DNA from 4 places in the Massilia pseudoviolaceinigra genome. Region 1 is predicted to be linked to each of the others. Evidence: predicted binding sites of a transcription regulator. Region 1 holds the regulator's gene; each other region holds the start of a gene.
What was found. Region 1 encodes sigma-54, which starts transcription at its own class of promoters, with help from an activator protein. Its sites were predicted from a motif close to TGGCANGNAANCTGCTTT; they were not measured.

Region 1 (5,272 bases):
GACTGATGGGACAAGTATGCGACATTTGTCACATAAGGTCAAGCGCCAACCCGGCGGCGCGCCTTACATCAATCCAGATGGCGCAGCGGATGCGCCGCCGCCGGCCACACCGGCGCGAAGAAGCGCTCGACCATCTGGGCGTCGACCTGATCGAGGCTGGCCGGATTCCATTTGGGCGCGTTGTCCTTGTCGATGACGAGCGCGCGCACGCCTTCGAGCACTTCGCCGTGCCCGAAATTGTGGCGCACCACGGTGCGTTCCATGCGCAGGCAATCGGCGACATCCAGCGACGCGCCGCGCAGCAGCAGTTCGCGCGTCACGCACATCATCAGCGGGGAGCGCTGGCGCATCGCGGCCAGGGCTTTTTGCGCGAACTCGCCGTCGTCGCCTTCGAGCGACGCCATGATGGCCGCGACCGAAGCGGCGCCGAAATGGCGGTCGATTCCATCGCGCTGCGCGGCCAGGGTCGATGCGCCCGCATCAGCGGAAAACGGCGCCGCAAACGCCTCGATGGCCGCGCGCAGCTGCGCGCCCGGGGTGGCCTCGATCAGTTCCCTGAGCGCGCCCATGTGCGCCTGCGGCACGAACAGATCGGCCAGCCCGACATACAGGGCGTCGGCCGCGCCAATGGTCAGGCCGCTCAAGCCCAGGTAATGCCCCAGCTGCCCCGGCGCGCGCGACAGAAAATAGCTGCCGCCCACATCCGGAAACAGGCCGATATTCACCTCGGGCATGGCCATCTTGGTTTTTTCGGTGACGATGCGGATGCGGCACTCGGGACCACCCTGGGCAATGCCCATGCCGCCGCCCATCACCACGCCGTCCATCAGCGCGATATACGGCTTGGGGTAAAAATGAATCAGGTGATTGAGCGCGTATTCTTCGGTGAAAAAATCTTCCAGCAGCGCGCTGCCGCCCATCGGCGTGGCATGGCCGCAGTCGTGGAAAAAGCGGATATCGCCGCCCGCGCACAGCGCTTTCTCGCTGCTGCTGCCAATGACCACGGCATCGATGGCGGGGTCGTTACGCCATGCGCTCAACACCTCGGCCAGGTCGCGCACCATCGCCAGCGACAGCGAATTGAGGGCCTTGGGGCGGTCGAGGATAATCATGCCGGTACGGTTGGCAACGCGGGTCTGGACGAATTCGCTCATGGCTGGCCGGTAGAAGAGGAAAAAATGCGCTATTTTAGCGCGCATGGATGCAAAAAGGGCGCCACGCGGGCGCCCTTTGGCGAAAGGGACGGGGCCTGCTTATGCGGCCGACGGCGTCTCTTCTTCAGGCATCTCTTCAGGCATGTGCTTGATGGCCTGGTGATTATGGTCCTGGACCTTGCTCTTGTACTTCATGACCTGACGATCCAGTTTGTCGATCAGGGTATCGATGGCGGCGTAAAGATCGTGCGACAGGCTTTCCACATACACGGTTTTGCCCGACAGGCGCAGGTTGATCTCGGCCTTTTGACGTTTTTCTTTTTCCGTCAGATTGTCGACGGTGAGGATGACAGCAATATCGATCACTTGATCGAAATGGCGCCTTACGCGCTCAAGCTTGCTCTGTACGTATTCACGGATGGCTGGCGTTACTTCAAGATGATGTCCACTGATTGTGAGATTCATACACACACTCCTAATGATAATGGCACTTCTTGTTACTATCGTTCGTACGCATGGCAGCGCAGAGGAACAGCGTTATTACAGCACGGACGAGGTGATCCTGTACGCCCGCAAAATTGCCAATCGATTAATGGGTTTAATGGTATTCAACTCCTTCATTTTTGTACCCGAGCAACTTTCTCTCGTGTAGAACCAAGTGTATCAGTTATTTGGCATAGCACAAGGTAAGCACAAAGAAGCCAGGAATCAAGGGGAAATAGCCGGTATATTCTCTGCGGTATATCCTCGTAATACCGGCAGGATCGGAAAGTAGCAGGTGTGTAGACTAATATATATAAGACAACGGTCTTCACCTACAATCGCTTCCCCGCCCCTTTCCCGAATACCGATATGTTCAAGCGATCCGCCTTTACCTCCCTGCTGCGCCTGGCCCTGGCCGGCGCCCTGTGCAACGCCGCGCCGGCCTTTGCCGCCCTCAGTTTCGACCTGAGCGTGGCCACCAAATACGCGGTGGCGTCGCACGGCAACAACCCGCCGCCGGACGAGATCAAGCAGTACAAGGTGGTCCTGGGCGAACACTATCTGTCGGTGAGCAGCGCGAGCGAATCGACGATCTACGACCTGGCAACGCGGCGCCGCTACCAGATCGACCTGGCCAATCGTCGCTATGTCGACTACTCGCTGTTCGACGAAGCCGGCTTTCGCGTCCAGGAACTGAAGAACCGGTCGGTGCTGAACCGGGCGCTAAGCGTGGCCAAGGTCGACGTGCCGGCGTTCGACCCGGTCTTCGACGAACATGAGCTCTCGGTCGCGTCGGCGGTGCGCAAGCTGTCCGAATCGACCGAGGCTGGGGCCACCGTGCTGGCGGTCGACGGCAATCCGCTGGCGCGCATTCCGGCCGGCGGCACCAGCATCGGTGCCGGCGACGCGGCCAAGTTCGAGCGCATGATGCGCTACCGTTTCGGCGGCCACCCGCTGGTGCTGGCGCGCCTGGCGAGCGAAAAGCGCGTGCCGGCCGGCTTTGTGATGCATCACAAGCAGGTCGGCCACAGCCAGACGCGCACCTACACGGTCAGCGCGCTCAAGCAAAGCGCCCCCGCCAGCTACGACCTCAAGCCGTACAAGCCACGGGCGGCAGCGGCTGACGAACTCGATCAGCTGCTCGACAAGGCGCAGGCGAATGCCGCCCCGCCAACGGCGGCAGCCAGGCAAGCCTTCGAGACCGAGATCGCGCAAGCGTTCGCCGACAAGCGTGCATTCGACGCCATGCTCGGCATGTCCGAATTGGCGTTTGTCGGCGGCGAACAGATGAAAATGCCGACCCCGGAGCAGAAGGTGCTGCTCAACGCCGACCCGCAAGTGCGCGCGTTCGCGGCGGCGATACGGCCCAAGGGGAAGGCGGAGATGGAGGCGGCGCTCGCCAAGCTGCAGGAACTGCGCAAGCTCACCACACACAAGCAGCACATGCTGGCGCTGTTTGAAGCAAATTGGCGCGCCAAGCTGGGCGACGTGCGCGGCGCGCTCCCGCTGTACGCCAGCGTGTTGCGCGCCAATCCGGCGCTGGCCGGGGCCTACAAGGATATGGGCGATGCGCTGTTCCTGAGCTACGACATGCCGCGCGCCTGGCGCAGCTGGGATGCGGGCCGGCGCATGGCGCCGGGGCTGGAACAGTTCAAGGCGGTGAACCAGTACGAGCAGGTGCTGCTGCGCGAGCACCCGGAGTTTTTCTAGGCGCCGCGCAGCCCTGGGCAGGCTAGAGGCACTTGCGCAGGGCGACCGGCGGAATCTTGAGCGCTTCGCGGTACTTGGCGACCGTGCGGCGCGCGATCACCATGCCCTGCTCGCCCAGCATGTCGGCGATCTTGCTGTCCGACAGAGGGCTCTTGGGATCCTCGGCGCTGGTCAGCTGCACGATCAGCGCGCGGATCGCCGTCGATGACGCTTCGCCGCCCGCTTCGGTAGCCACGTGGCTGCCGAAAAAATATTTGAGCTCGAACATGCCGTGCGGCGTCATCATGTACTTTTGCGTGGTCACGCGCGAGATCGTACTTTCGTGCAGGCCGAGCGTGTCGGCGATCTCACGCAGCACCAGCGGGCGCATCGCCACCGCACCGTGCGAGAAGAAATTGCGCTGGCGTTCGACAATCGCTTCGGCCACCCGCAAGATGGTATCGAAACGCTGGCGCATGTTCTTGATCAGCCACTTGGCTTCCTGCAGCTGCGCGCCCATCTGCCCTTCACCCTTGCCTTGCTTGAGCAGCGCGGCGTACATGCTGTTCACGCGCAGGCGCGGCATGACATCGTTATTGAGCATCACCGACCAGCCGTTTTTCGCCTTGCGCACGATCACGTCCGGCACCACGTAGTCCGACACGTCCGACGCGAACTCCGCGCCCGGATGCGGATTGCATTGGCGGATCACGGTCTGCGCCTCGCGCAAGTCCTCATCGTCGCAGTCGAGCGCCTTTTTCAGCTTGTTGAATTCACGCTGCGCGAACCAGGTCAGGTGGTTTTCCACAATCGTCAGCGCCATGCGCCGCGTGACCAGCGCCACGCCCGGCATGCGCCGGATCTGCAGCGCCAGGCATTCGGACGCATTGCGCGCCCCCACCCCAACCGGATCGAAACTTTGCAGCAGCGCCAGTGCGGTGCGCAGTTCTTCGATCTCGATCTCCAGCTCGGGCGGCATGCGCTCGTGGATTTCTTCCAGCGTTTCGGTCAGGTAGCCGTTGTCGTCGATGGCGTCGACGATCAGTTCGACCAGCGCGCGGTCGCGCGCCTCCAGCACGGTCACGCGCATCTGCTCCATCAGGTGCTCGCGCAAGGTGGTGGCGGAGGCTTCCAGCTGCGGGCGCGAATCCTCGTCGTCGGACGTCTTGGCGCGACCGAGGTCGCCCCACTCGCCATCGTTGTCGCTGCTGGCCGGGCTGTCCGTCTCGCCGCCTTCGAAGCCCTCGCCTTCGCTTGGTGCCGGCGCGTCCTGGGCACCCGGCTCGGGCGCCGCTTCGGTCGGGGTCGACGTGCTGCTGATGGCGCCATCGCCCAGCAGGCGCACCGAGTGATCGAGCGGGTCGTCGAGCCGTTCGAGCAGCGGATTGTCGCTCAGCAGCTGCTCCAGCTCCTGGTGCAGTTCCAGGGTCGACAACTGCAGCAGCCGGATCGACTGCTGCAGCTGGGGCGTGAGGGCGAGGTGCTGTGAGGTACGTAGTTGAAGGGACTGTTTCATGCCTACATCCGGAAGTGTTCGCCCAGGTAGACCCGGCGCACGGATTCATCGGCGATGATGTCGTCGGGTCGACCGGAGGCGAGCACCGCACCCTGGTTGATGATGTAGGCACGGTCGCAGATGCCCAGCGTTTCGCGCACGTTGTGGTCGGTGATCAGGACCCCGATGCCGCGCTGCTTGAGGAAGCGCACGATGCGCTGGATCTCGATGACCGCAATCGGGTCGACCCCGGCGAACGGTTCGTCGAGCAGCACGAAGCGCGGATTGGTCGCCAGCGCGCGCGCGATCTCGACCCGGCGCCGCTCGCCGCCCGACAGCGACATGGCCTGGTTCTCGCGCAGTTTTTCAATTTGCAGGTCGGCCAGCAGGGTGTCGAGGCGCTCGTTGATCTGGGCCTTGGTCAGCGCCTTGCCATCGACCTTCTGCAGTT
Region 2 (5,272 bases), on a different contig from region 1:
GCAAACACCTTGACGACCGAGTTTTCGAGATTGGCGGGAATGGCGGCCACCGGCGCGGCCGGCGACGCGCTGCTGGTGGCGTCTTGTGCGGAATGGGCCAGCAGGCTTGCCGCGGCAAGAACGGCGGCAACGGCGATACGCGATATGTTCATTGGGTAATTTCTTGTTGGAGGAAGGAGCGACGAGCGTTAATCATACACGCGCATGGCGCGCCGCTCCAGCGTCCCGCCTGTGCGGAACAGGCAGACAAGAAAACGGCCCCTTGCGGAGCCGTCATCACCTGTTAAGGCTTTACGAACTTGAGCGTCATGCGGTCGCTCTCGCCGATCGCCAGGTACTTCTCGCGATCGACATCCTTATTGGCCAGTACCGGCGGCAGGGCCCACACGCCCTTGTTGTGGTCAGCCTTGTCCCTGGGGTTGGCATTCACTTCCGATTTGCCGGCGAGCTTGAAGCCGACGCTTTCGGCCATCTTGATCACGTACGCTTCCTGCACGTAGCCGGTATCGGCTTTCGGCTCCTTGCCGGCCGGGGCACGGTGTTCCACCACGCCGAACACGCCGCCCGATTTCAGGCTGTCGTGGACCTTCTTGAACACTTCCTTGACCTTGTCGTCGCCATTGCCCATCCAGTTGTGGAGGTTGCGGAAGGTGACCACCAGGTCGGCGCTGCCCGGCTTGGCGAAGTCGTACGTGGTCGGTACTTCGAATACGCCGCGCTGGACCTTGTCGAACATGGCCGGCTTCGATTCAAGCTTCTTGGTCAGGTTGGCCGCGTACTTGCGCGCGCCTTCCTTGGCCGACGTCGGCGACTCGCCGGCGACGATCAGCTTGCCCTTTTCGCGCAGGTAAGGCGCCAGGATTTCGGTGTACCAGCCGCCGCCCGGCGACAGTTCGACCACCGTCATGGTCGGCTTGATGCCGAAGAAGGTCAGCGTTTCGTATGGATGGCGTGCGGCGTCGCGTGCGACGTTGGCGGGCGTGCGCTCGGTATTGGCGATGGCTGCCTTGAGTGCATCATCGGCATGGGCTGCGCCGGTCATGCCAGCGGCCAGCATGGTGGCCAGGATCAGTTGTTTCATGTGTTTTCGTCTCCGGTATTGGTATGTACTACGGGGATAAGCTACGGCAGGCGATGTGATATCGCCGACAAGCGCGATGATCGAGTATGCACGCTTGAAGGTCAAGCCGAATCTCATATGTACATACTGTCCGCCACAGCGTGCGGACACTGCTTCGGACAGCGCGGACGCCGTCCGCCGGACACTCCCTGATTCCCGAATCAAGGACTTAGCCAGTGGCACAATCTTTGCGTATTCTTTTGGCCATTTTGCTGGTAAGGTTCTTTCTGATTTTCGTTCAGGCCAGTATTCGGCATGGTTCAGGTGAGCTGCAAAACAAAGCGCGTTCGCGCAGTCCGGCGGGCCGCTACCTTCGTGGTGAGTGTTAGGAGATACTATGGAACGACGTGCATTTCTCAATATCAGCGGCCTGGCATTGGGCACGATGCTGGTGCCGGTTTTCGGCAACGCCATCGCCGCTGAAGAATTACTCAATCCCCTCGCGGCAAAGTTCAAGAAGACCCTGGCCGACGTGGCCCTGAATGCCGCCACCGGCGCCGGCGCCAGCTATTGCGACGTGCGTATCGGCCGCTACCTGAACCAGTTCATCACCACGCGCGACCTGAATGTCGAAAGCGTGACCAATACCGAATCGGCCGGCGTGGGCGTGCGCGTGCTGTGCAACGGCGCCTACGGCTTTGCCGCCACCTCCGACATGTCGCCCGATGCGGTGGCCGGCGCCGCGCGCCAGGCGGTCGCCATCGCCAAGGCCAACGCCAGGCTGCAATCCGAACCGGTGCGCCTGGCGCCCGTGAAGGGCGTGGGCGAAGTGGCCTGGGCCACCCCGATCAAGAAGGATTGGCGCATGGTCCCCATCAAGGAAAAAGCCGAGCTGCTGATCGCCGCCAACAAGGCCGGCATGGAGGGCGGTGCGAGCTTCATGCAGTCGCTGATGTTCCAGGTGAACCAGCAAAAGTATTTTGCCTCGACCGATGGCTCCTACATCGACCAGGACGTGCACCGCATGTGGATGCCGGTGTTCGCCACCGCCGTCGACAAGGCCACCAACAAATTCCGCTCGCGCCAGGGCTTGTCCACGCCGGTCGGCATGGGCTACGAATACCTCGACGCGCGCCCCGAGGACAAGATCAAGGCCGCCGGCGGCGTATGCACCCTGTACAAGAATTCGTACGACCTGATCGAAGATGCGCGCGCCTGCGGGCGCCAGGCCAAGGAAAAGCTGACCGCCAAGTCGGTCGCGCCGGGCAAATACGACCTGGTGCTCTCGCCCGAGCACATGTACCTGACGATTCACGAATCGGTGGGCCACCCGACCGAACTCGATCGCGTGCTGGGCTACGAGGCCAATTACGCCGGTACCAGCTTCGCCACCCTCGACAAGTGGGAAACCAAGAAATTCAAGTACGGCTCCGAGCGCGTGAACATCGTGGCCGACAAGGTCGAGCCAGGCTCGCTGGGCGCGGTCGGCTACGACGATGAAGGCGTGCCGGGCAAACGCTGGGACATCATCAAGGACGGCATCCTGGTCAACTACCAGGCCACCCGCGACCAGGCCCACATCATCGGCGAGAAGGAGTCGCACGGTTGCTCGTATGCCGACAGCTGGAGCAGCGTGCAGTTCCAGCGCATGCCCAACATTTCGCTGCAGCCGGGTAAAGCCAAGCTCACGCCCGACCAGATGGTCAAGGATGTCAAGAAGGGCATCTACATCGTTGGCGCGGGCTCGTTCTCGATCGACCAGCAGCGCTACAACTTCCAGTTCGGCGGCCAGCTGTTCTATGAAATCAACAACGGCAAGATCGGCGCGCCACTCGAAGACGTGGCCTACCAGTCGAACACCCAGGAATTCTGGAACGCCTGCGGCGCCATCTGCGACGAGAGCGACTGGCGCATGGGCGGCTCCTTTTTCGACGGCAAAGGTCAGCCAAGCCAGGTCAGCACGGTGTCGCACGGGTCGAGCACGGCGCGCTTTACCGGCATCAATGTCATCAACACCGCACGCAAGATCGGCTAAGCCAGGGAACCGCATATGAAAGTTCTGACCCAAGAAGAAAGCAAGCGTATCGTCGACCGCGTCATGTCGCTGACCAAGGCGGATGAATGCACCGTCCGCGTGACGGGCGGGCGCACCGGTAACATCCGCTATGCGCGCAACAACGTCTCGACCGCGGGACTGGTGGACGACGCCTCGCTGGTGGTGCAGGTCGCGTACGGCAAACGCCAGGGCACCGCCAGCATCAACGAATTCGACGACAAGTCGCTCGAAAAAGTCGTGCGCCGTGCCGAGGACCTGGCGCGCCTGGCGCCGGAAAACCCGGAGTTCATGCCGGCCGTCTCGAAGCAGGCGTACAAGGCGTCGCAGACGTTCAGCCGCGCCACCGCCGCCATCGATCCGGAATTCCGCGCGCAGACCGCGGCCTACAGCATCGAGGCAAGCCGCAAGAACAAGCTGGTATGCGCCGGCTTCTTCACCGACAGCCACTCGTTCCAGACCATTGCCAATTCGAACGGCGTGTTCGGGTACCAGGAAAAAACCAACATTGACTTCACCTGCACCGTGCGCACCGAAGACGGGCGCGGGTCGGGCTGGGTCAAGCGTTCCGCCACCGACGTGGCGCGCTTCGATGCGCGCGAAGCGTCCGACGTGGCGATCGAAAAAGCCCTGCGGTCGGTCGAGGCCAAGGCGCTCGAGCCGGGCCGCTACACGGTCATCCTGGAGCCGGCCGCAACGTCGGACCTGATCGGCTTCATGCTCGGTGGTTTCGACGCGCGCCAGGCCGACGAGGGCCGCAGCTTTTTGTCGAAGAAGGGCGGCGGCACGCGCCTGGGCGACAAGCTGTTCGATGCGCAGGTTAATATCTGGTCGGACCCCTGGGACAAGGATGTGCCGGTCGTGCCCTGGGATGCGGGCAACATGCTGGCGCGCGAGCGCATGAACCTGATCAAGGATGGCAAGGTGTCGGCGCTCGACTATTCGCTGTTCTGGGCGAACAAGAAAGGCGTGCGCGCCATTGGCGCGCCGGGGAATATGATCATGGGCGGGACCAGCAAATCGACCGCGGAACTGATCGCCAGTACCAAGAAGGGCGTGCTGGTCACGCGCACCTGGTATATCCGCGAGGTGGACCCGCAGTCGGTGCTGCTGACCGGTTTGACGCGCGACGGCACGTTCTACATCGAGAATGGCAAGATCAAGTATCCGATCAAGAACTTCCGGTTCAACGAAAGCCCGGTGACGATGTTGAACAATATCGAGGCGATCGGCAAGCCGCAGGTGATCGCGGGCGACGAGGTGCCGTATTCGATGCTGATTCCGCCGATGAAGGTCAGGGATTTCAATTTCACTTCATTGTCGGACGCGGTTTAATCCCCGTGCAGGCAAAAGAGCGCGGCATTAATCGATGACGGAGCTTTGTAAGCAGGAGTAAAAGTGGAACGACGTACCTTCCTCAAAATCAGCAGCGGCGCCGCCGGCGCCATCATCGTGCCCGTGTTCGGCAACGCCATCGCGGCCGAAGAATTAATGAACCCGGTCGCGATCGCGTTCAAGAAGTCGCTGGCCGACGCCGCCATGAACGCCGCCACCAAGGCCGGCGCCACCTACTGCGACGTGCGCATCGGCCGCTACCTGAACCAGTTCATCACCACGCGCGACCTGAGCGTGGAAAACATCGTCAACACCGAATCGTCCGGCGTGGGCGTGCGCGTGATCGCCAACGGCGCCTACGGCTTCGCCTCGACCAACGACATGTCGCTAGATAGCATCGCCGCCGCCGCGCGCCAGGCGGTCGCCATCGCGCGTGCCAACAGCAAACTGCAAAGCGAGCCGCTGCGCATGGCGCCGGTCAAGGGCGTGGGCGAAGTGACGTGGACCACGCCGTTCACGCGCGACTGGCGCACGGTGCCCATCAAGGACAAAGCCGATATGCTCATCGCGGCCAACAAGGCGGGCCTGGATGCCGGCGCCAGCTTCATGACCTCGACCCTGTTCCAGGTCAACCAGCAAAAATACTTTGCCTCCACCGACGGTTCCTACATCGACCAGGACATCCACCGCCTGTGGGCGCCGCTGACCGCCACCGCCGTCGACAAGGCCAGCAACAGGTTCCGCACGCGCGACAGCCTGGCCGCGCCGGCCGGCATGGGCTACGAATACTTCGACGCCCGCCCGGCCGACAAGATCAAGGCCGC
Region 3 (5,272 bases), on a different contig from region 1:
GCGCCGGAACCCGGTGCGCAGCAGCTTGCCGTTGCCGCACACCACGGCCAGCCCGAACAGGTCTTCCTTGCGCGGTCCGAAATAGCCGACCCCGCGGTCGAGCGCATTGCCGATGATGCTGGTGGCGCGCGCCGAACCGGTGACGTTGAAGGTCAGGTTCGGGTGGTGCTCTTCGAGGAAGTCGTATAGCGCGCCCTGCGTGACGCCCGGCCCGATCACGGCCACCGGCAGCACCCGGCCGTTGCGCTTGTCGACCGTCATGCGGATCGAGTTGAGCGCGCCGAGGTCGACCAGCAGGCTGCCGGCCATGGTCGGCGACTTGCCGCCGTAACCGAAATTGAGGCCCGTCGAGAACGGATACAGGGGCGTGCCGTTTTCGCGCGCAGCGCGCACCAGCTTGATCACGGCGCGCACGCTGGCCGGGCGCACCTGGCCGCGCACATCGGTCGCGCGGCCGGTGATGTTATTGCTCGGGTGCTCGCTCTGGGTGTAGGCCATGGTTCTATTATCGCTTAAAAGCACCTGCCGAAATGCAAACGACCCGGGCGCTTGACGCGCCCGGGTCGTTCATCGACACACTGCGCGCACCGGCCTGGCCAGCCCGGCGCGCGCATCGGTCTTACTTGGCAGCCTTGCGGCGCGAAGCGGCACCCAGGGCCAGCAGGCCCAGGCCGATCAGGACCATGCTGCCTGGTTCAGGCACGGCAACAACTTCCGAAGCGATCGAGTTCGATGCCTGGTTGATGGTCAGCTTGTAGGTACGGCCGCCGGTCAGGGTCACCAGGTTCGACAGGATCGTGCCCGAGCTTTCCTTGATCGAGTTTTGCGAAATGTCGCTCGAGGTCACGCCGTCGTTGATCTCGGCCGGGCTCCAGTTCATGATCGTGGTCGATACATTGCCGATCACTTCCTGCAGCGACAGCGTCCAGCTGATCGTGCCCAGCGAGGAACCGCTCACGCCATTGATCGCATTGACGAACGCGGCCAGATAGGCGTTGTAGCCGAGCGCGAATTTCGCTTGCAGTGTATTGCCGGCCGTGAAGGTGGTCACCGCGGTCGCGGAGTTGGCGATGGTCGCGTTCGCGCTGCCGGCGTTACCTGGCGACATCACGGACGAATCGGCACGGGTCAGGCCGTTGGCGCCCGTCACGCCCAGCGCGGTGCCGGCGATGTACATGTCACCCATGGCGTAGTTGCCGTTCGGTGCAGGAATGTGGGCCGTGAAGTTGTTTTCCATGCCGCCCGGGTAGTTACCTGCTGGCATAGCAGCGCAGGAAGGACCCGCGCAACGGTTCTTGACGTCGACCGTGCCACCGATGGTGGTGCTGAAAATGTTGCCCAGGCCGGCGCCGGTACCTTGCGCATTGTTGAAGTTCGAATTCGCGGTACCGGTGCGGTTTTCGTTCTGGATCACGATGCCGTTGGTCACTGGCGCGTTGTTCGCGTTCAGGATGATCAGGCCGGTGATGGCCAGGTCGGCCATGCCCATGGTCGCTGCCGATACTGGGGCGACGACGAACGCTGCGGAAACGGCTGCTGCAGCGAGGTATTTTGTCAGTTTCATATGTACTTCTCCCGGATTATGTTTGTTGTTCCTACGTGCCTCTGTGTAAGCAGGACTCGTGCCAGATAATGATCTTTGTTTTAAATCAAAGACTTAACAACTATTTTATGGCCGCTGCATGAGGGGGTGTAAGGAAAACCGACATATCGAACGCGCATCAATCTTTACGTGGAGAAATAAAAGCCTTATGAAACAGATGTCTTGCTAATAATATCGGTGGCATGCGCAGCCAGTTTCCACGGATATACAGCAAAAAGCGCGCGCCGGCGCTCCAGCGGTCGCCGCAGCTGGGGTGGTTCGGCAGCAGGGCGCGCAGGAACAGGCTGTCCATCAGGGCCAGCAGCGGCGCGCCGGGTCCGGCCGGGCGCGCGGCGGCCAGGGCCGATTCCGGCACCGGCGTGTGCAGCAGACGCGCACAGTAGCGCAGGGCATAGAACAGGGGACGGCCCAGTTCCAGTTCGGCGGCGCGCGCCGGCAGCGTTTCCCAGAATCCGGGCGTGGCGCCCAGGCCCATGAGCAGGCGGTGCAGGTCGAGCAGGTCGCGCAGGCCGTGGTCGAATTCGCCGTCGTAGAACAGGTGTACGGCGCTGTGCAGCACCATGTCGGCCGGAGCCAGCACCTGCACTGGCGCCTGACCCGGTACGGCTTTCCCTTCCGGCGCCAGGGCCACGGCGGCGGCGCGCAGCCTGGCCGGGTCGGGCCGCAGGCGCGCCGTTTCCGGCAGGATCGCGTGGTGCACATCGATTACGCTGGCGCGCCGCGCATGCTTCATCGGCGGCAATTCGTGCATCCAGGTGCGGTAATAGCGCTGGTCGTAGGCATCCTGCGCCACCGTGGTCCAGCCGTGCAGCATCAGCGCCGCTTCGACCTGGGCCAGCTGGGCCTTGGGCACCAGGATATCGATGTCGGAAAACAGCCGTCCGCGCGCCGCCGCCAGGCGCGCCATGGCGTAGGCGCCGCCCTTGAGCAGGATCAGCGGCACGCCGGTGGCAGCCAGCGCCGCGCCGATCTGCGCCACTTCGAAGCGCACCGCGTTCGCGTGGCGTTCGGCATGCACCCCGGCCCAGTCGAGGTGGCGCCTGGCCTGGGGAGGAATCGCGCCGGCCGCGCCGTGTTCGTCCAGCAAGCCGTGCAGGCTCGCTTCCAGGCGCGCGCTGGCGGCCTGGCGCAGCAGCAAGTCCCACTCGGCCAGTGTCAGGGTGGCGCCGCGCGCGGGCTGGCGCAGCAGTTGCAGCAGCAGCGGTACGGCGCTCGCGGGAACGCGGCCGGCTTGCCCTTCGGTGGGCATCACGGCGTGCCCGCGAGCTGCTCGAACACGGCGACCGCCTCGTCCAGCGCACTGTAGGTGAAATCGATGCAGCGCGACTGCCCGACCAGAGCGCCCAGGGTGGCGAAGCCGCGCGCACCCAGCACGCTGTAGTTAAAGCCGTTCTCGGCCACGCGCATGAAGGCGCGCGCGGCCGGCACCTCCAGCAGCGTGGTGGCCGCCCCCGCCGCATATTTCGGAAACACGATCCAGCCCGGGCGCGCCAGTTCCCCCGCGCGGACGATGCTGTCGGCCGGCGCCTTCAGGTGCGCCACCGTGCCCTTGGTGGTGTCGGGTACGGGGCGGCTGATCACGGCATCCGGCTGGTAGTGCCGCATCACCTCGATCGAGGCGTTTTTCAGGCTGATCGGGCGCGGCAGCGGTGCCAGCAAACCGTCGTCGGGCCGCACCAGCGCCAGTTCGTCCGACAGCAGGCGCCAGCCGCGGCTGACCAGGGCCGCGCACAGGGTGCTCTTGCCGGAGCCGGGCGGGGCCGGCAGGATGGCGGCGCGCCCATGCTTTTCGACCACGGCCGCGTGCAAGATCAGGTAGCCGTGGGCGCGGCTCGACACGCACCAGTTCATGCCCCATTCGAACATGGGAAACGCTTGCGCGGCCGGCAGCGGCAGGAAGGGCACCATGCCATCGTAGACGAAGCGCGCCAGCGGCTTGTACCAGCGCCGCAGCGATGGCGGCGGCGCGACGTCGACATGGAAGTCGGCAAAGCCATTGTTTTCCAGCAGGGGATAGTCGCCGTACAGCAGGTGCAAGCCATCGGCCACGCTGGCAAACGGGCTGTGCACGCGGGTGACGAAGGCGCCGGTCTGCAGGTCGATGCTGCCGTCGCGCAGGCGGCGGCCCAGTTCGGCGCGGCTGAGCGCGCTCAGGGTCGTCATGGATGCGCGGCGATCAGGGAAATGCCCGCCAGCTGCTCGAGCAATGCCAGGAGCGCGGGTTCGGCCTCGTCCCCGGCATCGAGGGCCAGGCGCAGGGCGCCCAGGTCGGCCGCACCGCCCTTCACGGCCAGCAGCACCGCCAGCGCGTCGGCGTCGAGCAGATGGGTGTCGCCGCTGAGGTCGTTAAACAGGACCGCTTCCTGGTCCCAGCTGTGGTACCGCAGGGATTGGCCGGGAAGGACGTGCCAGGAAAGAGCGTGCGGCATGAGGTCGGAAAGGCGGGCGCGCAAGGCGCCATCGCCGTGCAGGCTACTGATGGAAGGTGGTTTTCAGGTAAGCGACGATGTCGTCGCCATACCATTTGATGCCGGCCGTCGGTGCGTAATAGCCCAGCTTGCCGCCACCGGTACTCTGGTATTCGCGCCAGATGTTGCGCAACTGCGTTTCGGTCAGCACGGTCGAGCGCTTGGTCTGGATGTTCAGGTAGGCGGCGACCACATGGCTGGCCACATTGTGCGGATCGAGGTCTTCGCTCTTGAACGGGCCCTTGCCGCTGTTGCCGCCGTTTCTCTTGCCATTGGTCTTGAGCACGTCGACCAGGGCCAGCTCGCCCAGCGCGGCCTGGCCGGGGTTGACCGGGAAGATATCCTTGAAGTGGCGCGTGGACGTCGGCGTCGATGGCCAGCCCGCCGGATTGTTGGCGTAAAAGCCCGGCGAATTGCCGCCGCAGGTCAGGGGATTGTCGGGCCGGTGGCTCGATTGCAGGCCGTTCGACAGCGAGCCGGACGGGGATGCGCAGGTGGTGGCGGCCATGCCGGGCTGGCTGGCCAAGGTCATCAGGACCCCGGACACGCCCACGCCGGCGCGCGTGAAGCGGCGCCGCGCATTGCCCGACGCTGACAAGCCCGCTTGCGGCTGGGCTGGTTCGCCGCTGGGGCGGTCCTGTTGCTGATTGATAGTCACGTCAGTTTCCTCGAATTGAAAGGCATCGTCAGGCGATGCCCAGTCAGGCGTGCACGATACGGAGCAATCTATGCAATTTTCGTACCAATGACGCATCGCGCCATAAAAATCTGATCTAGATCAAAGGCTTGGCGGCAGAGCGTACCTATGGCCCGGCCATTGAGCGGCCCGGCCTGTAAAAAAACCCGACATCCTGTCTTTTGCGCAAGTATTCCACGACTTGGGCCCGTTGTCGACCAGCTTTGGAAGAAGGCGTGGAAGCGCGCTTAAAAGAAGCTTTCCGGAATCACCAGCACGTCGCCCGGCCGCATGTAGATATTCGCCGAAATATCGCCCTGCTTGATCAGGTCGTTCAAGCGCACGGCCAGCTTTTCCGACTTGCCGTCGACCTTGCGGATGACGATGGCTTTGTTGCCCGAGGCAAACTCCGTGACGCCGCCGACCGCGATCAGCACATCCATCAGCGACATGTCGCGCCGGTAAGCCAGTGCTTGCGGACGGGCCGCCTGGCCGATCACGCGGATCTGTTCGCTGTAATTGCCG
Region 4 (5,272 bases), on a different contig from region 1:
GCAGGAGCACGCATCCGGACATCGCGATTAGCGGTGGCAGGTGCATTCAAGGTGGGAGGCATGGGGCCGGGCTCACGCCTACGCCGTCGCGGGCTTGCCAACAGCGCGGGCGGGCGAGGCAGTGCGTGCCGCGCTGGCGCGGGGCGGCAGGCGTGCGCGAGACGTGCGGCACCCGTGGTGTCGCTGCCGCTGGCGATGTCGGTGCCATCATGGATGCGTCGCCATCGGTGCCGGCCAGCAGGGGACGGCAGCACGCAGCGCGCGGGCAGTGGGGCATGCACCAATTTGCTGCATCGGCATGCGCCCTGGCGGCCTCGCAAGAGAATCAGGCAAGCCTGCGCGAGGATTGGATCTTGGCGCACCGGCGTTTTGCGGCTTACACTGGTGGCTGCAGAACCCGTCACAGAGGAGCCGATGCCAATACCGCCGAGCAGACAAGACCGCATGATCGCCTTGCTGGGCAGGCTGGCGCCATCCGAGGGCTACACCGCGTCCGCGCTCGACGACGTGCGCTTCATGCGCGCGAACCGGGCGATGGCGCGCGTGCCGGTGCTGTACGAGCCGTGCATCGTGATCGTCTGCCAGGGACGCAAGCGGGGGTATCTGGGCGAGCAGAGTTTCATTTACGATGCCCAGCAGTTTCTGGTGCTGTCGGTACCGTTGCCTTTCGAGAGCGAGACCGACGCCAGCGAAGCCGAGCCGTTGCTGGCGCTCAAGATGCACATCGACCTCGCAGTTGCCGCCGAGCTCGCGCTGGCGCTCGGCCCCGCGCCGTCAGCCCACAGCACGCCGGTCAGCATGTGCTCGACCGCGATGGACGACGCCATGGGTGACGCCGTGCTGCGCCTGCTCGAAGTGCTGTTGTGCCCGGTGGAAGCGCGCGTACTGGGGCCGGGCATCCTGCGCGAAATTCTGTATCGCGTGCTGACTGGGGAGCAGGGCGGCGCCGTGCGTGCGGCCCTGACCCAGCACAGCCAGTTCGGCAAGATCGGCAAGGCGCTGCGCCGCATCCATGCGGGTTTCAGCGGCGAGCTGGATGTGCCGACACTGGCGCATGAGGCAGGCATGAGCGTGGCGGCCTTCCACGCCAATTTCAAGGCGGTGACGCAAACCTCGCCGATCCAGTATCTCAAGAGCACGCGCCTGCACAAGGCAAGGCTGTTGATGGTGCAGGAGGGCATGAGCGCCTCGTCCGCCTCGAACCGGGTCGGCTATGAAAGCAGTTCGCAGTTCAGCCGCGAATTCAAGCGCTTTTTCGGCCGCAGTCCGGTGCAGGAGGCGGCGATGATGAAAACGCTCCTGAGCCAGGCGCCGAGCGAGCCGCCCGGCTACGTTAGCGCGCATTAACCGGAACGGCAGAAGAAGCTGGTCATCCCGCTCAAGCTCTCGGACTGCTCAAGTATTGGCAAATAAGCGGGTTGGTGGCGGCGGTACCGGTGCAAGGCGCATCCCGCTGGCTGTCGCAGCCGCGCGACGTCGAAAGCGCCACCCGGAACACGCGGTCATGCTCGTATCCGCTAACGGCAGCGTCGTACAATTCGTCAAGGCGCCACGGAATGCAGCAATACCGTCGTCACGCTGCCATCCTTGTCGACGATGAGCTGATATAGCCGGTCGAATTCATCATCCCCGATATCGCTACCTGGCTTGCCGCCGAACAAGCGCACCAGTTCGGGCACGGTATTGGAATGGCCCACCACCAAGGCCGTACCGCCCGCCGCCTTGACCTGCGCGACCAGGTTGGCGCTTTGCGCGGGATCGTACACCTGCACCTGTAATCCCAAGTCGGTGGCGAGCGGCTGGGCGGTCTGGCGTGTACGCTGCGCCGTGCTGCTGTAAACATGCGCGATGCCGGTCGACTTGAGGATGGCGGCGATATTGCGTGCGCGCGCCTTGCCCTGGGTGGTCAGCTCCGGATCTTTCTCCACTGCTGCCTTTTCGCCATGCCGCACCAGATAGATGATGGTCGGGTCGGCTGCGGCCAGTCCGGGCGCCAGCAAGGCGGCGGCCAGGAACAGGCCGCCAAGAAGGGAAGAGCGCATGCGCATGGTCGGCTTTCAGATATAAAAACAGCAATGTATCCCAGCCTGGCGAGGAAGCGCAACTGTTCCCGCTCCACCATGCGGTTCGCGCCGCCCTTCTAGCAGACTCTCGTGTTGGCGCATATCTTGCTTGTCTTGTAAGAACATGGCCACACTCTCAACCAACAATATGTCCAAAAGCCCCGCGCATCCCCCACGCAAGCTGCGCATTGTCGTCGTCAATACGATCGTGCCGGAAGGCGGCGAGCACGACGCCGCCCTGGCCGTCCAGGTCAGGCGCGGCAACGCGCTACGCATCGGCCTGCTCGAATCGGGCTACGACATCGTCGCGTCGCTGCCCGCCGATATCTACTTGCCCGAAAGGATCGCTCAACTTCAACCCGACATGATCATCATCGATGCCGAATCGGATGCGCGCGACGTGCTCGAACACATCGTCATCGCCACCCGCGACGAGCGCCGCCCGATTGTGCTGTTCACCGAGGACGACACCACCACCAGCATGGACGCGGCCATGGCTGCGGGCGTGTCGGCCTACATCGTGGCGGGCCTGCAGTCCGAGCGCATCAAACCGGTGCTGAACGTGGCGCTGGCGCGCTTCCGCCAGGAGCAGAAGCTGCTGGCCGAGCTGAGCGAGACGCGTCACAAGCTGGCCGAACGCAAGGTGATCGACCGCGCCAAGGGCATCCTGATGACCCATCACCGGCTGACCGAAGACCAGGCGTACCAGAAACTGCGCAGCATGGCGATGAACAAGAATCTGAAGCTGGCGGAGATTGCCCAGCGCATCCTCGATGTCGAGGATCTGCTCGGTTGAGCCGCCGCGTAGCTACAGGAAAGCAAGGAGTTGTATGGCAGAGATAAATGTGAAGCAATTGCGCACGGTCAGGATCGGCTTCATGCCGCTGACCGACTGCGCCTCGCTGGTGATGGCGGCCGAGTGCGGTTTCGACCGCCAATATGGCATCAGGATCGTGCTCAGCCGCGAAACCTCGTGGGCGAACGTGCGCGACAAGCTGGGCTCGGGCGCGCTCGACGCCGCCCACGTGCTGTACGGGCTGATGTACGGGGTACAGTTGGGCATCGGCTGCCAGCAGCAGGCGATGGCCGTGCTGATGAACCTGAGCCGCAACGGCCAGGCCGTGACGCTGTCGCGCGCGCTGGCGGAGCAGGGCGTAGTGGATGGGCCGAGCCTGGCGCGGCGCATGCGGGAGGCACCGCGCGTCTATACCTTCGCCCACACTTTCCCGACCGGCAATCACGCAATGCTGCTGTATTACTGGCTGGCGGCGCACGGGATCGACCCGCTGCGCCACGCACGCGCGCTGACGGTACCGCCGGCCCAGATGGTGGGCAGCCTGCGCGCCGGGATGATCGATGGTTTCTGCGCCGGCGAGCCGTGGGGCCAGCGCGCCATCGACGACGGTGTTGGGGTGACGGCGGTGACCAGCCAGCGGATCTGGCCCGATCATCCGGGCAAGGTGCTGGGAACGACGGCGGCGTTTGCGGGGAGCGATCCGGGCACTTGCCGCGCGATGATCGCGGCGGTACTCGATGCCAGCCGCTGGATCGAGGCCTCGAAGGCCAACAAGGAGCAGACGGCGACGGTGCTGGCCAGGTCGGCGTATCTCAATACGGGCCGGGAAGCCATCGAAGCGCGTCTGATGGGGCAGTATGACAATGGCGCCGGCAGCCAGTGGATGGATGAAAAGGCGCTGAGTTTTCATGGCGACGGCGAGGTGAATTTCCCGTATCTGTCCGATGGGATGTGGTTCATGACGCAGCAGCGGCGCTGGGGCTTGCTCAGGGATGAACCGGATTACCTGGGGCAGGCGCAGGCAGTCAACCGGATCGATTTATACCGCGGCGCAGCGGAAATGACAGGGACTTCGGTGCCATCGTCGCCGATGCGCAGCTCCACGCTGATCGACGGCGTGGAGTGGGATGGCAGCGATCCGCAGGGGTATGCGCAGTCGTTTCGGATTCATCCGGGGTAAGGGCCTATTCCCCCCACGTCGTTGGTCCGCCCCCACCCCCGTCGTTCCTGGCATTGCCAGAAACGACTTCCCGCCGAGTGCCGCCTTGGCGCGGGAACGACGGGGTGGGGGGGGGACGACAGGGCGGCAGCGTAACGACAAAGCAGGGGAAAGGCGCCGCACGCTCCCACGCATCATTTTCGGGCATTTGTGCACCGCAATGTAGCGCTCGCCTGTTTTTCCTGCTTCAGCCCTCCCATCCCGCCCCGCACCCACCCTGGCACGGCGTTTGCTAAACAGTACCTATCGGATCAATGGCGATCCCCTGAACAACTTGCGCTGATCTAACGACGGATCGGCAGGACAACGGCGTCCGTCCAACCTGGTTTTTGACAACCGGGTCTGGCCGGACGCCTTTTTGTTTTTAACGGGATAAACAATGGCCACCAAAGCAAACACCATCGAACTCTTTAGTATCAGCACACCGCAGATGCGCGCCTTCCACCTGACCTGGATGGCCTTCTTCGTCTGCTTCTTCGCCTGGTTCGCCTGCGCGCCGCTGATGCCCATCATCAAAGGCGAATTCGGCCTGACCCTCGCGCAGGTCGCCAACATCAACATCGCTGCCGTCGCCATCACGATCCTGGTACGCCTGATCGTCGGCCCCATGTGCGACCGCTTCGGGCCGCGCAAGGCTTACACCGGCCTGCTGCTGCTCGGCGCCATCCCGGTCCTCGGCGTGGCGGCGTCGCAAAGCTACGAAAGCTTCCTGTTCTTCCGCCTCGGCATCGGCGCCGTGGGCGCGAGCTTCGTCATTACCCAGTACCACACCTCCGTCATGTTCGGCCCCAAGGTCGTCGGCACCGCCAATGCAGCCGCAGCCGGCTGGGGCAATGCCGGCGGCGGCGCGGCGCAGGCGCTGATGCCACTGCTGGTCGGCGCGCTGCTGATGCTGGGCGTGAGCGAAGCCCTCGGCTGGCGCGTGGCCCTGCTGGTGCCGGGCGTGCTGATGGTCGTCATGGCTGGCTTGTACTGGAAATTCACCCAGGATTGCCCGCAAGGTAACTACGACGACATGCGCGCCGCCGGCATCGCCATCGAAGGCGGCAAGAAGGGCGGCTGGGAGAGCTTCAAGGCCGCCAGCGCCAACCACCGCGTGTGGCTGCTGTTCGTCACCTACGGCGCCTGCTTCGGCATCGAGATCTTCATCCACAACATCGCCGCCGTCTACTACGTCGACCATTTCAAACTGAG

Region 2: the regulator sigma-54 is predicted to act here: its motif matches at 1,298-1,315, upstream of RBA40_RS13665 (TldD/PmbA family protein).
Region 3: the regulator sigma-54 is predicted to act here: its motif matches at 1,611-1,628, upstream of RBA40_RS16625 (EDSAP-1 family PEP-CTERM protein).
Region 4: the regulator sigma-54 is predicted to act here: its motif matches at 2,158-2,175, upstream of RBA40_RS15625 (ANTAR domain-containing response regulator).

Annotation. Positions count from the first base shown of each region.
Region 1 is NZ_JAVCWL010000005.1:65,919-71,190, reverse strand. Features, by position in the region: gene RBA40_RS06520 (enoyl-CoA hydratase/isomerase family protein) at 69-1,154, opposite strand; gene hpf (ribosome hibernation-promoting factor, HPF/YfiA family) at 1,254-1,619, opposite strand; gene RBA40_RS06510 (hypothetical protein) at 2,007-3,347, shown strand; gene RBA40_RS06505 (RNA polymerase factor sigma-54) at 3,370-4,842, opposite strand; gene lptB (LPS export ABC transporter ATP-binding protein) at 4,845-5,272, opposite strand, start outside.
Region 2 is NZ_JAVCWL010000012.1:93,598-98,869, forward strand. Features, by position in the region: gene RBA40_RS13655 (S1C family serine protease) at 1-152, opposite strand, end outside; gene RBA40_RS13660 (class I SAM-dependent methyltransferase) at 284-1,081, opposite strand; gene RBA40_RS13665 (TldD/PmbA family protein) at 1,458-3,095, shown strand; gene RBA40_RS13670 (TldD/PmbA family protein) at 3,111-4,448, shown strand; gene RBA40_RS13675 (TldD/PmbA family protein) at 4,512-5,272, shown strand, end outside.
Region 3 is NZ_JAVCWL010000015.1:156,412-161,683, reverse strand. Features, by position in the region: gene RBA40_RS16630 (FAD-binding oxidoreductase) at 1-498, opposite strand, end outside; gene RBA40_RS16625 (EDSAP-1 family PEP-CTERM protein) at 620-1,564, opposite strand; gene RBA40_RS16620 (nucleotidyltransferase domain-containing protein) at 1,722-2,852, opposite strand; gene RBA40_RS16615 (HprK-related kinase A) at 2,852-3,766, opposite strand; gene RBA40_RS16610 (HPr-rel-A system PqqD family peptide chaperone) at 3,763-4,032, opposite strand; gene RBA40_RS16605 (hypothetical protein) at 4,076-4,729, opposite strand; gene RBA40_RS16600 (XrtA/PEP-CTERM system exopolysaccharide export protein) at 4,996-5,272, opposite strand, start outside.
Region 4 is NZ_JAVCWL010000014.1:118,601-123,872, reverse strand. Features, by position in the region: gene RBA40_RS15635 (AraC family transcriptional regulator) at 445-1,347, shown strand; gene RBA40_RS15630 (SixA phosphatase family protein) at 1,542-2,042, opposite strand; gene RBA40_RS15625 (ANTAR domain-containing response regulator) at 2,188-2,859, shown strand; gene RBA40_RS15620 (CmpA/NrtA family ABC transporter substrate-binding protein) at 2,894-4,039, shown strand; gene RBA40_RS15615 (MFS transporter) at 4,458-5,272, shown strand, end outside.